Regions from separate parts of the Xenorhabdus sp. SGI 60 genome, predicted to be linked through region 3. Evidence: predicted binding sites of a transcription regulator. Region 3 holds the regulator's gene; each other region holds the start of a gene.
The links. The regulator Fur, encoded in region 3, represses iron uptake genes when iron is present. The targets are predictions, from matches to a motif close to ATAATAATGAGAACNACTATCAA.
Positions count from the first base shown of each region.

Region 1 (4,316 bases), 1.2 Mb from region 3:
TGCCGCTTTCTGGAATGGCTCAACACTCATTTTTTGATTAGGATGAGCGGGGTCATTTAAGAGGATTGTCTCTAATGATGATGCAATCACTTTATTGGCTTGCATAAGTTGTGTTGCTCGATCATTCAACGGATACTGCATCAATGTGCTGGGATTTATCACAAACAACGCGCCATCTGTTCGACAATCAAGCATAACCTCTTCGCGAGTAAATGCCCACTGTTTGCCAAACTGTAGCTTGCTAATGGTTTTTATTGGTGCAGCCACTCCCTGAAAAGAGAGAAGCAAAAGAGGCAAAGCCCAAAATAGTCGTTTCATTATCTTTCCCCTGATAGATACATGCCGTGATTTTATCGCTAATTTTCCTGTTTATATAGCCAGATTTACACCAATCATTTAAGAATCACGCAGGAGGTTGCGTTGCAAAAATCGCTACGCATAACAATGCGGCTGTACCCAGAATAATTTCCAGCCAGCTATTGATTATCAATTGCTGATAGCACCTTTTCTGCTTTAACTTAGGAACTAAAATATAGCGGTTAATCAAAGCCAAAAGCACCATTCCAATAACCAGCACTATTTTTAACCATAGCATGGATTGGTATTCAGACAGAACTCGACTGAAAATGGGCCAATCTGGAATTAGAATCACACTACTTACAATTCCTGTCACAACCACCAGAAACACGGCAAAATGCCCATAAAGAGAGAATTTCCTCATGGCTGTTACACTATCTGCATACAGGATAGTCGTATTAGGAGATAAGTTTGTTTCTGTTGGCTGCCGTAATCGCAAGAATTGCAGACACACTAAGAATGGCCACAATCCACCAAACCAGTAACCTGCACTGAGTAAATGGATAACCTGATTGGCTTGAAGTAATAGCCCTATGCTTCCTTCATACATCGCTGCATGTCCAATGAAAGCATGGCTTGAGAGTAAAATAACCGAGCAACCTAACAACAAGAAATTTCTGACTTTAATATTGGAAAGGAACAGTCCACCAATAGCAAGGACAGCTGTCAATAACTGCCATCTCCATACTTGCCCAAAAGAGGTTCCCAAGACAGCTAGCCAGATATCCAGAGCATAAACATCGTGCCAGCCATCCCCCATTAATCCAGCCTGTACAATAAACCAGATGATTGAGGTTATCAGAGCCAGCACGGTGCTGATTAAAACTCCGACTTTTAACCGTTCTCTCATTAGGATCGAGAAATGCCCAGAAACAAGCATTACGGTGAATAAGCTAAGGCCGAACATCAACATGACGACCACAAAATGAGAGAAACGGCAGAATATGTATAGCGCCTCTAGAGAGATCATTATCTTACGGTAAAACTATAAACGCCTTTTGTTTTATGGCCATCGACAGAGAGTACACTCCAGTCAACACGGTATTTTCCCGCCGTAAGTTTGCCTTCAACTGGCAGGATTAACTTGGTTTTGGTTTCAGGATCAAGTTCCAACTTACCTGTTTTAACTACGGCTTTTTCTGGGCCAATCAATTTTACCTTACTGAATCCAAGTTCAATACGTTCTGAGAAGTTCAAGGTGATCGCTTGTGGGGCAGCTTCAACCGTTGTATTTTCTGCGGGAATCTGATCTTTCAAATGTGCATGGGCCAAAGCCTGCTGACAAGACATGCCGACAAACAGAACCACAAGAGTAGATAATTTGATCCAGAATGAACGGATGTTAAGAATAAACATATAGATAACCCTTTAATATGTAGATGAATTTTTTATGCTTGAGGGGAGATTCTATACCAAAAAATCTGTTTAATCTGCGATAAATGACGGGTAATGTCCTGACCTGTGAGACACTACGCAAAAATGGGAATTAAAAGAGGGGGAGCCGTAACCCCTGTTTCACAATGCATGAAAAAACACGCAAAGAAACGGGAGTTACGATGGAAAAACAGATCAAATTGAAAAACGAAGGCTATATCAGGCGTGTGCTGGCGCCATAGACAATCCCTTAAGATCTTTATCCAACAAGAACAAGGCCTTTCCAGTTTCACCCACCATATCCAGTTTGTCCAGAATAGATTTGAACAGTTTTTCTTCTTCGTGCTGTTCAGCTACATACCACTGCAAGAAATTGAAAGTGGAATAGTCTTGTGTCGTCATCGCTACATGAGCAAGTTTATTGATCTCTTCTGTGATCAATTTTTCATGCTCATAAGTCTGATTGAATACATCGGAGATAGACTTAAATTCAACCGGCGGGGCCTGAATAGTGCCTAATACAGGCATTGAACCCGTGTCGCCCAAATAATCAAACAAGCGTTGCATATGTTGCATTTCTTCCTGTGAATGAGTCTTTAAAAACGCTGCTGCGCCTTCATATCCCTTATCACTGCACCATGCACTCATTTGCAGGTATAAATTCGCAGAATAAAATTCCAGGTTTAATTGTTCATTTAATTTTTTGATCATTTCTTGTTTTAACATCGGCCAATTCTCCTAATAACTCATTAAACTTGGCGTATTATGCCAATTAAAATCACACAATACAAAAACAAAATAAAAATATATAACAACTTGATAAATAATGATTTATTTATATAAACAAACAAGAATAAATCTCATTAAATATAAGAAAATAAGAATCAGTTTTATTTAATTACATTTTTATTCAAAAAAATATTTTTAATAAAAATGAGAATTGATATTATTTATGTTTACAAGGTATATTGTAGCCATTTTTTAAACAACTTGCTAAACAAAAAAGAGTCTATTAATTTTCTGTTATGTTAGAGAAATTAAAAATGAGTTTTCAGAGAGGCCAAAATGGAACGTAACTTAGCCAGATTATCTAAAGATGAGATGAATAAGGTCAATGTTGATTTAGCAGCATCCGGTGTTGCTTTTAAAGAACGTTATAACATGCCTGTCATTCCTAACACTGTTGAACAATCACAACCAACACATCTGCGGGAATATTTCCAACAACGCCTACAGCACTACCGCCAGCAATCAAGATTACTGGCGCGCCTGCCTTATGAGCCTAAAAGTCGTTGAAAGAACGATAAGAAAGGATAACCACCACTTTGCGGGTGGTTATCTTAACTATTTTCAATAAATCTATTTTCCAACAAATTTATCAGTCGCCTTAATGAGTTGGTGTAAAATACCAGCTTCATCAAAAGAGTGACCAGCACCTTCCACAATGTGCAATTCAGCTTCCGGCCACGCTTTTGCCAAATCCCACGCATTCTGTATCTGACATGCCATATCATAGCGACCATGTATAATCACAGCAGGGATATGTCTGATCACATCAATATGATCCAGTAATTGCTGGGTTTCATCCATAAAACCATTATTGATAAAATAATGGCTTTCAATACGTGCAAATGCCAAGGCAAAATTATCTTCTGCAAAAGAGGCTGAACTTGCAGAAGGCAGCAAAGTTACCGTTTCTCCTTCCCAGAGACTCCATAAACGTGCAGCTTCCAATTGTACTTGCAAATCTTCATTGGTCAGCCGTTTGTTATAGGCAGCTATGACATCTTTACGTTCTTCTTCCGACAGGATAGATAATGTATGCTCCCATTTTTCTGGGAAAAAACGAGAGGCGCCTTCTTGATAATACCAATGCAATTCTTGTGGACGAAGCAAGAAAATCCCTCTTAGCACTAATTCTGACACACTATTCGGGTGTTTTTCAGCATAGGCCAAAGACAGTGTTGATCCCCATGACCCACCAAAAACCAACCACTTCTCAACGCCCATAAGATTACGCAGCCGTTCAAGATCGGCTATCAAATGCCATGTTGTATTATTTTCCAGACTAGCATAGGGCTTAGAACGCCCGCAGCCACGCTGATCAAATAACATAATATGATAACGTTCGGGATCGAATAACTGACGATGATAGTTTGCTATCCCACCACCTGGACCGCCATGTATGAATACTGCGGGCTTACCTTTCGGGTTACCGCACAATTCCCAATAAACCCGGTGTCCATCTCCCGTATCCAGATACCCTGTTTGATACGCATCATAAGCGGGATAGAGTTTTCGTTGTTCCGTCATAAAGCCCTCTCACTGTTTAAACAAAACGGGATACTTCCCCAGTATCCCGTACCTATTTAAAGAAAAGATAGCGCGGCAAATTATTTACTATAATTGATAGTCTCTTTTTGACAATCAATTGTGACATTGTAACTTTTATCTTTTTTCGTGCCCCGGACGATCAAAGGAACCTGCAATGCGTCCTTATCACCAGTAATATCATTGACATTTACCCACGCAATCAGTTTTGCTGTGCCTAATTGCTTTCTGTCTTCATCCCAGTGATTAATACG
Region 1 is NZ_CP196860.1:1,640,411-1,644,726, reverse strand. It holds gene ACSJJG_RS07925 (YebY family protein) at 1-318, opposite strand, end outside; gene copD (copper homeostasis membrane protein CopD) at 404-1,327, opposite strand; gene yobA (CopC domain-containing protein YobA) at 1,327-1,713, opposite strand; gene ftnA (non-heme ferritin) at 1,951-2,457, opposite strand; gene ACSJJG_RS07905 (DNA polymerase III subunit theta) at 2,797-3,027, shown strand; gene pip (prolyl aminopeptidase) at 3,091-4,044, opposite strand; gene yebF (protein YebF) at 4,125-4,316, opposite strand, start outside.
Region 1: the regulator Fur is predicted to act here: its motif matches at 2,659-2,681, upstream of ftnA (non-heme ferritin).

Region 2 (4,316 bases), 2.4 Mb from region 3:
TTAAATGGTGAGTGCTCACTATCGCGAATTAAGCGACAAGAATTGCCTAGCGAAGGAACCTGTGCAGGGGCGATACAAATTCCTGCCAGTGGGCAGCCGGTACTATTTTTGGCAGATCATCCATTGACCGGAGGATATCCGGTTATTGCCTCAGTAGCAGATTATCATCTCGATCTTGCAGGTCAGATCCCCGTCAATGCCAAAATTCGGTTCAACCCCATTAGCCAATTCCATGAAATTCAAGGGAGTAATGATTTGCCATGAACACCACAGTGAACAATGTAAATAGCAAGATTAATAAGAAAGTTAATAAGAAAGTGCTGATTGCCAACCGTGGTGAAATTGCTGTTCGGATCATTCGAGCTTGCCGCGATTATGGCGTACAGGCAGTCACTGTCTATGCGGATGCCGATATCAACGCACAACATGTTCAACTGGCTGATGAGGCTTATTCTTTGGGAGGAAATAGCCCTATAGAAACTTACCTCAATATTCCTCGTTTGCTGGAGGTAGCGAAGAGATCTGGAGCAACTATGGTGCATCCGGGTTACGGTTTTTTGTCTGAGCGAGCGGAATTTGCCCGGGCAGTGATTGAGGCTGGCTTAATTTGGATTGGCCCTCATCCTGAAACGATTGATGAGCTGGGAGACAAGGTTAAGGCGCGTAAGATAGCGCAGAAAGTGGGAGCACCGTTGGTTTTCGGGACATCCGAACCAGTCAAAAATGTACAGGAAGTTGTTGCTTTTGCGGAGCAGCATGGCTTGCCGATTGCCATCAAAGCGGCTTTTGGTGGTGGTGGACGAGGTTTGAAAGTTGCCTGGCGTATGGATGAAGTGGCAGAACTTTACCACTCAGCGGTACGTGAAGCGACAACGGCATTTGGCCGTGGCGAATGTTTTATAGAGCAATTTTTGGATAAACCCCGCCATATCGAAGCACAGATTATTGCGGATAAACAGGGTAATGTTGTGGTACTTGGTACCCGTGACTGCTCTTTGCAACGTCGTAACCAAAAGTTAGTGGAAGAAGCGCCCGCGCCATTTTTAACTCAGGAACAAAGAGAACGTATTCATCAGTCAGCAAAAGCCATTTGTGCAGAAGCCAATTATGTAGGGGCTGGCACAGTAGAATTTTTACTCAGTGCAGAGGGAATGCTTTCTTTCTTGGAAGTAAATACTCGCTTACAAGTAGAGCATCCTGTGACAGAAGAGACAACAGGCATTGATCTGGTTATCGAGCAGTTGCGGATAGCGGAAGGTTATCCATTAAGCATGCAGGAAACGCCGATCCCAAGAGGGCATTCGTTTGAATTTCGTATTAATGCGGAAGATGCGGAGAAAGGTTTCCTACCAACATCAGGCACAATCACCGAATTTATCCCGCCTGCTGGCCCTGGTATTCGTTTGGACTCTGGTGTGATTAATGGCTCTACAATTCCGGCAACCTTTGATTCACTGATGGCAAAATTAATTGTCATAGGGGCGACCCGAGAACAGGCTATTGTTCGGGCACGTCGGGCATTGAAAGAATTTAAGATCCGTGGCGTAGCCTCCGTTTTGCCTTTCCATCAAGCGGTAATGGAGCATCCTGATTTTATTTCTGGTGATAAATTCAATGTCCACACCCGCTGGATTGAAACAGATTTTGTGAATGAACTTGAGGCTTCATTACGTCAGTTTCCGCTTGAAGATAAAAATATTACCCGCACTTTTATTGAGATTGATGGCCGCAGGCATGAATTGGGATTGCCATCGGATTTATTGGCAGGATTGGCGCATTTAGCTCCTGTTAGTGGACAGCAATTTTCGCCATCTGTCATAAAAGAAAAACTGCCGGAAGATCCCCGTCAGGTAAAAGCCCCTATTTCCGGTATCCTGCATTCTTGGATGGTTAAAGAAGGTGAGCAAGTCAATGAAGGCGATGTGATTGCGGTTATGGAAGCCATGAAAATGGAAGTGCAAATCAATGCTCATCGTTCAGGAAAAATTACATTCTGTGCCCAAGCAGGGGATTATCAGGACGCAGAGCGTGTTCTGGCTAACATAGAGTAGTCATTAACATAAAGTAGTAATTAATATAGGGTAGTAATTAATAGAGATTAATGTCACTTAAAATAGCAGGAACTGGTGGTTGTTCTCTTTTCATCCAGCCTGCCCCCTACTTGTCTGTAAAGTTATTTACATTTCTCTTAGAAATGTAAATAATAATCCTTCTCAATAGTATTTGTGCTTGAAAATAAATGTCTAAAATTACCAAAATTTACGCCAGCCTGGCGAAAAGTGGCCTGTGTGTTCCTTTAATGTCTGCATCTATGCTGACAGTCGCTATCTCTACCACCGCATTTGCAAATGTTGAAAATACGACCAAAAAATCGACTAATACTAGCGATACATTGGTTGTTATTGCGGATAACAATGCTCAGGAAACACCAGAAGATAGAAAAGTCAGTCGTAATGAAATCAGAGTCAAACAGGCACAAAGTGTCGGTGAGATATTAAAGAATGTACCGGGCGTACAAGCCGGTCATCCCAGTGCTTTGGGGCAACGCTTCAAAATCCGTGGCATGGATGATCAATTTATCAACGTGACGATTGATGGCGCAAGGCAAGAAGGATATCACTTCCACCATGCCGGAAATTACGGCATCGATCCTGAGATGTTAAAGCAAGTTGATATCAAGGTCGGTAGTAACAGTATTACTTACGATACTGGTGCCATTGGTGGTGCATTAAAATTTGAAACCGTTGATGCCGGTGATCTGTTAGCGCCGGGGCAATTATTTGGTGCTAAAGGAAAATTAAACTATTCAAGCAATGGTTCTGAATTCCAACAATCGTTAGCGACATACGGTCGATTGGGTGCTGCTGATTTATTAGGTTACTTTACCCACCGCAATATGCATGACTCCAAATCTGGCAGAGATAATAACGGGCGAGACCCAATCCCGACAGATGGAAGGTTATTCAATTATTTATTAAAAGCGAAATTTAATCTGACAGATGAACAGTATATTAATGTATCAAAAGAACATTATAAAAATGATGCTGCAACCAATCATAGATTAAATTTTGGTAATGATATCGGCCCTAAAATAAATAACGGGAAGAAAGCGAAATACGCTATTGACCGCGATACTCATAATATTACTTATGGGTATGCGCCAGTCGATAATGACCTGATTGATTTAAAACTATCCGCTTATCATACGGAACAAACTTCTACCCATATGAAGCCTGTAAGCGGGGATGGGCAAGGATTCAATAGTATTGTTGAAACCCAAGGTATTAAGGTTCGTAATACCTCTAGTTTTGATACCCAGAAGTTATCCCACGCTTTAACCTATGGATATGAATATTTTGACACCAGAATGAGATTCACGGATGTCGATGAAAATGTCTATAAAAAAGAAATCGAAAAAGCAAATTCATCTTCTATTTACTTAGAGGATGATATCCAGCTTGCAGATTTTCATGTTATACCGGGTATCAGATGGGATCACTATAACTATCATACGATTAATAAACAGGATGAATCGTTTGAGAGAACCTATGCTCACGTCTCAAAAGCACTTGGCTTAAAATACGAGCTTGGCGCGGCCACAACATTATTTGCCAACTACACTGAACTCTTTAGAGGTCCATTGGGCAAAGAGTTGATGGGAATTTCCAACCATAGCAATAACCTGCAAGCTACAACCGGTTATAATCTGGAAACGGGTTTGGCGGGTTCTTATGCTGGTGTTTTTGCTGACGATGACTCGCTAGCTATATCAGGTAAAATATTCCAGACGAATTTTAAAAACCTGTCTACAACGTTAGCCAAGAGTGAGTTACATAATATCCAGAAAGCCAGATTGGAAGGATTTGAATTAGCGACTGGCTATAAACTGGGTAATTTGTCCTTAAAAACAACTTACGCTAAGGTCGATAACAAGATTATCCAAGGTAATGAACTTATTAACAAAGCCTTTACCAATGGATTAGAGTTCACGCCATCAATCGGTGACTCTATTACTGTAGGTGGTAGTTACCTGTTTGACAAAACTGACATTGAACTCGGCTGGAATACCCGCTTTGTTCTGTCAAAAAATTCAAAAGGTAAGACCCGGAACGATAAGAAAGAAGACATTATTGTCGATGTACATAAATCTGGATATGGCGTAAGTAATATGTATGTCTCTTGGGCGCCAAAAACCGGGGCATTTAAAAATACCGAACTCCAGTTTGGTATCGATAATGTCTTCGATAAGCGCCACAACGAACACTCTTACTATTTGAATACTACACGAGGACAAGAAGAAAAAGGCCGCACCTATA
Region 2 is NZ_CP196860.1:374,227-378,542, forward strand. It holds gene ACSJJG_RS01740 (5-oxoprolinase subunit B/C family protein) at 1-264, shown strand, start outside; gene ACSJJG_RS01745 (acetyl/propionyl/methylcrotonyl-CoA carboxylase subunit alpha) at 261-2,051, shown strand; gene ACSJJG_RS01750 (TonB-dependent receptor domain-containing protein) at 2,240-4,316, shown strand, end outside.
Region 2: the regulator Fur is predicted to act here: its motif matches at 2,201-2,223, upstream of ACSJJG_RS01750 (TonB-dependent receptor domain-containing protein).

Region 3 (4,316 bases):
GATAAGCTGCGAGGGCAGATTATTCCGACACCGAAAGAACTTTCCATTTATTCCCAGGATGTGGATTTATCCCGTGGAGTGAAATTAGAGTTAGGAGGGTTGAGCGGCGAATCGGTTGAAGTGATTAGGGAACGTTTCAACGCCCATGATATTCATTTAACCGATGACGGTTATCGAATAGCGACCCAAATCAACGCAAACCAATTTACTAAGCCCTGGCGAGTAAACGGTGCGTATTCATTGGAAATTACCACCAAGGGGACACAAATTGTCGCATTTGACCAGTCTGGCGTATTTTATGGCCTGCAATCACTGTTTTCCTTACTTCCCGCCAATGGAACGCCAAAGATTGCGACACTGACGGCAAAAGATGCACCACGGTTTGAATATCGTGGCGTGTTCCTTGATGTTGGACGAAATTTTCATAGTAAAGAAGCTGTCCTGCGTCTGCTTGATCAAATATCCCACTATAAGCTGAACAAGTTCCATTTCCATTTGAGTGATGATGAAGGCTGGCGTTTGGAAATACCAGGCTTACCGGAGTTGACAGAAATCGGCAGTCAACGTTGTCATGATCTGAGTGAGACTCAATGCTTATTGCCGCAATTGGGATCAGGGCCAGATAGCAACAATATGGGAAGTGGTTATTTTAGCCGTCAGGATTATATTGATATTCTGAATTATGCCAAAGCCCGCCAGATAGAAGTGATCCCAGAAATTGATATACCTGCCCATGCTCGTGCCGCAGTGATGTCGATGGAAGCGCGTTATAAGAGACTTATGGCACAAGGCAAAAAGCAGGAAGCCAATGAGTATCGTCTGCTTGATCCGACAGATACCTCGAATACAACTTCCGTGCAATTCTATGATCGCCACAGTTATCTTAACCCGTGCATGGACTCTTCAAAGCGGTTTGTCGATAAAGTGATTAGCGAAATTGTTGCCATGCATAACGAGGCCGGTCTGCCGTTAAATACATGGCATTTTGGTGGGGATGAGGCGAAAAATATTCGTTTGGGCGCTGGATATCAGGATAAAGATGGAGTGATTGTGCCAGATAAGGGGATTATCAACCAGAAAATTGAAAACAAGCCGTGGGCAAAATCTCAGGCTTGTCAGAAAATGATAGCGCAAGGTGTCATTAAAGAGGTTGATGAACTTGCCAGCTACTTTGCCATTGAAGTTAGCAAAATCGTCAATAACCATGGTATCAGCACCATGCAGGCATGGCAGGATGGCCTGAAACATGCCAAATCGGCAAAAGATTTCGCCACTAAACATGTTGCGGTGAACTTTTGGGATACCCTGTATTGGGGAGGTTATGATTCTGCCAATGACTGGGCGAATAAGGGCTATCAAGTTGTGGTTTCCAGCCCTGATTATATCTATCTGGATATGCCATATGAAGTTCATCCGAAAGAGCGGGGCTACTATTGGGCGACCCGCTTTAATGATGAGGCGAAAATTTTCAGCTTTGCCCCGAACAATATGCCACAAAATGCTGAAACCTCGATGGATCGTGATGGCAATTACTTTAATACCCATAGTAATAAACGCTGGCCGGGGGCTTATGGTATGTCGGGGCAATCGTGGAGTGAAACCGTGCGTACCGATGAACAAATGGAATATATGATCTATCCACGCTTACTGCCGCTGGCGGAACGGGCATGGCATCAGGCGGAGTGGGAGCAGAATTATCAGCATGGCAGGGAATATAAAGGCGGAATAACGCATTATGTTGATACGGCTCTCCTGCAACAAGACTGGGAACGCTTTGCCAATCTGATAGGGCAGCGAGAACTGGCTAAACTGGATAGAGCGAAAATTTTCTATCGTTTGCCTGTACCTGGCGGCAGAATTGTTTCAGGAACACTGGAAGCGAATATCGCATTACCGGGGGTGGTTATTCAATACTCATTGGATAATGGAAAAACATGGCAGGATTATAATGACAGACAGCGGCCTCATGTCAGCGGCAATGTGAAAATTCGTTCTGTCAGTACTGATGGAAACCGTTTTAGCCGCATAGATGAAGTTAAATTCTAACGATTCTTTGAGGTATGAGGGCAATAAATTGATAAAGCAACCTGCCGATTAGCTTGATAATTATTCGGCAGGTTGCTTATTCAGATGAATAAATTCAGATGAATAAATAGTGGAGCGAATTACTTTATTGTCAGCGCTTGTTTATCATGCTTTTGCATCATGAAGCGAGCTTTCTTTGCGGCAATCACCATCAGCACAGTGACCATATAAATAAAGACTGTGGTTTGAAAGCTTAATTCCATAGCGTTCAGCGATGTTTTTCTGACGCTCTTCAATGAATTCATCACTAAATTCAATGACCTTACCGCAGTCGAGACAAATCAGATGGTCATGATGTTGCTGCTGGGTGAGTTCAAAAACCGATTTGCCGCCTTCAAAATTGTGGCGTGTGACAATGCCAGCATCATCGAACTGGTTCAACACACGATAGACAGTGGCGAGGCCAATCTCTTCACCGATATCAATCAGTTTTTTGTAGAGATCCTCCGCACTGACATGATGGCATTCTGGGTCCTGTAGCACTTCCAGAATTTTCAGTCGTGGAAGTGTTACTTTAAGTCCAGCATTTTTCAATGCTTTATTGTTGTCGGTCATGCGGATTCAGTCCTGTAACTTGAGTTAAGTGTACTTATGATACTTGGGGGTATCGTGAGGGAATCATGATTCTGTTTCACGTTGCTGATTATAGGCATGGATATTAAAAATGAAAACCATGCCTATTCATATATCATGACACATTATGCAAGAATAATCCTGCCTGAAAGGGCTTTTCTCTTCTTATTAAGCGCCTAGAATCTCTGACAGACTCATTTCAGCCTTGATCTGTTGTACCCAGCTTTCAACGCGCTCATCCGTCAATTCTGGTTGACGATCTTCATCAATGGCCAATCCAATAAAGTGGTTATCGTCGACCATGCCCTTAGAGGCTTCAAAGTGATATCCTTCGGTTGGCCAGTGGCCCACAATAATGGCACCACGAGGTTCGATAATATCACGAATGGTACCCATAGCATCACAGAAGTACTCTGCATAATCTTCCTGATCACCACAGCCGAACAAAGCAACCAGTTTTCCTTCGAAATTGATCTCTTCCAGTGTTGGGAAGAAATCATCCCAGTCACACTGGGCTTCGCCGTAATACCAGGTTGGGATGCCAAGCAACAAGATATCGAAGGCTTCAATGTCTTCTTTGCTGCTTTTGGCAATATCGTGGACTTCAGCAACATCAGCACCGCCCAATTTTTCTTGGATCATTTTGGCGATGTTCTCTGTGTTGCCTGTATCGCTGCCGAAGAATATACCTATTATTGCCATAAAATGGGTTAACCTCTTGTTTTATTTGTGTATTAAATCTATACACATCACGCTGAAATCAGCTAGAAAAATGTCAGTTTCAGTAACATGAAAAGCGTTATTTTGACCAAACATCCATGACAAATCTGTCAGATTTGTGTGGTGACACCGCTTCATTGTGTTTAATAAAAGCCGTTAGTCGGCAAGGTGATTTTTTTCTGTCAGTTGGGCTAATAACATTTGTTCAATCAATTCACTGCGGCTAATGTTGCGCTGTTTTGCCAGATGGTTTAGTGCATCAACGGCATCTTCATTAAGTTTGAGTTCCACTCGACGCAATCCTCTGACTTTATCTCGTCGCAACTGGTTGCGTTTATTGATCCTAAGCTGTTCATCCCTGGACAGCGGATTTGTTTTAGGTCGCCCGGGCCTGCGTTCATCTGCGAACAAATCCAGTGTGGTGCGATCAGTTTGTTCTTTTGCCATAAATTCAATTGATAATGGGCGTGTACCAATAATATAGCGGGCAATAATACCTTAGCTGGACGCGTGTCGCTACTAGTTGATGAGAGAGATTGTTGGAATGGCTCAAACGACATTTACATTTAGGATGAACCCCTGACCCGAATGATAGTCGGGTTACTGTTCTTAGTGAGTGGTGAGAGAGACTTGCTTCATAATGAAATGAATTCTAAAGCGAAACAAGTCTCATATTTTCAATAAATTTCTTTTTCAGTCATCACTTTGTTTGTTGATACCAAAGTTGTGCATATAAGCCATTTTGCTGTACCAGAGCATCATGTGAACCTGATTCAGCTATTTTTCCTAAATCTAAAACGAAAATCTTATCGGCATGGCGGATAGTATTTAGTCGGTGAGCAATGCTGATCACCGTTCGGTTTCGGCATATCTCAGCCATATTGCTCATGATGGCAGCTTCGGATTCATAATCCAGTGCGGAAGTGGCTTCATCAAGG
Region 3 is NZ_CP196860.1:2,803,729-2,808,044, reverse strand. It holds gene ACSJJG_RS12870 (beta-N-acetylhexosaminidase) at 1-2,046, shown strand, start outside; gene fur (ferric iron uptake transcriptional regulator) at 2,191-2,640, opposite strand; gene fldA (flavodoxin FldA) at 2,827-3,360, opposite strand; gene ybfE (LexA regulated protein) at 3,535-3,825, opposite strand; gene ACSJJG_RS12850 (type I secretion system permease/ATPase) at 4,079-4,316, opposite strand, start outside.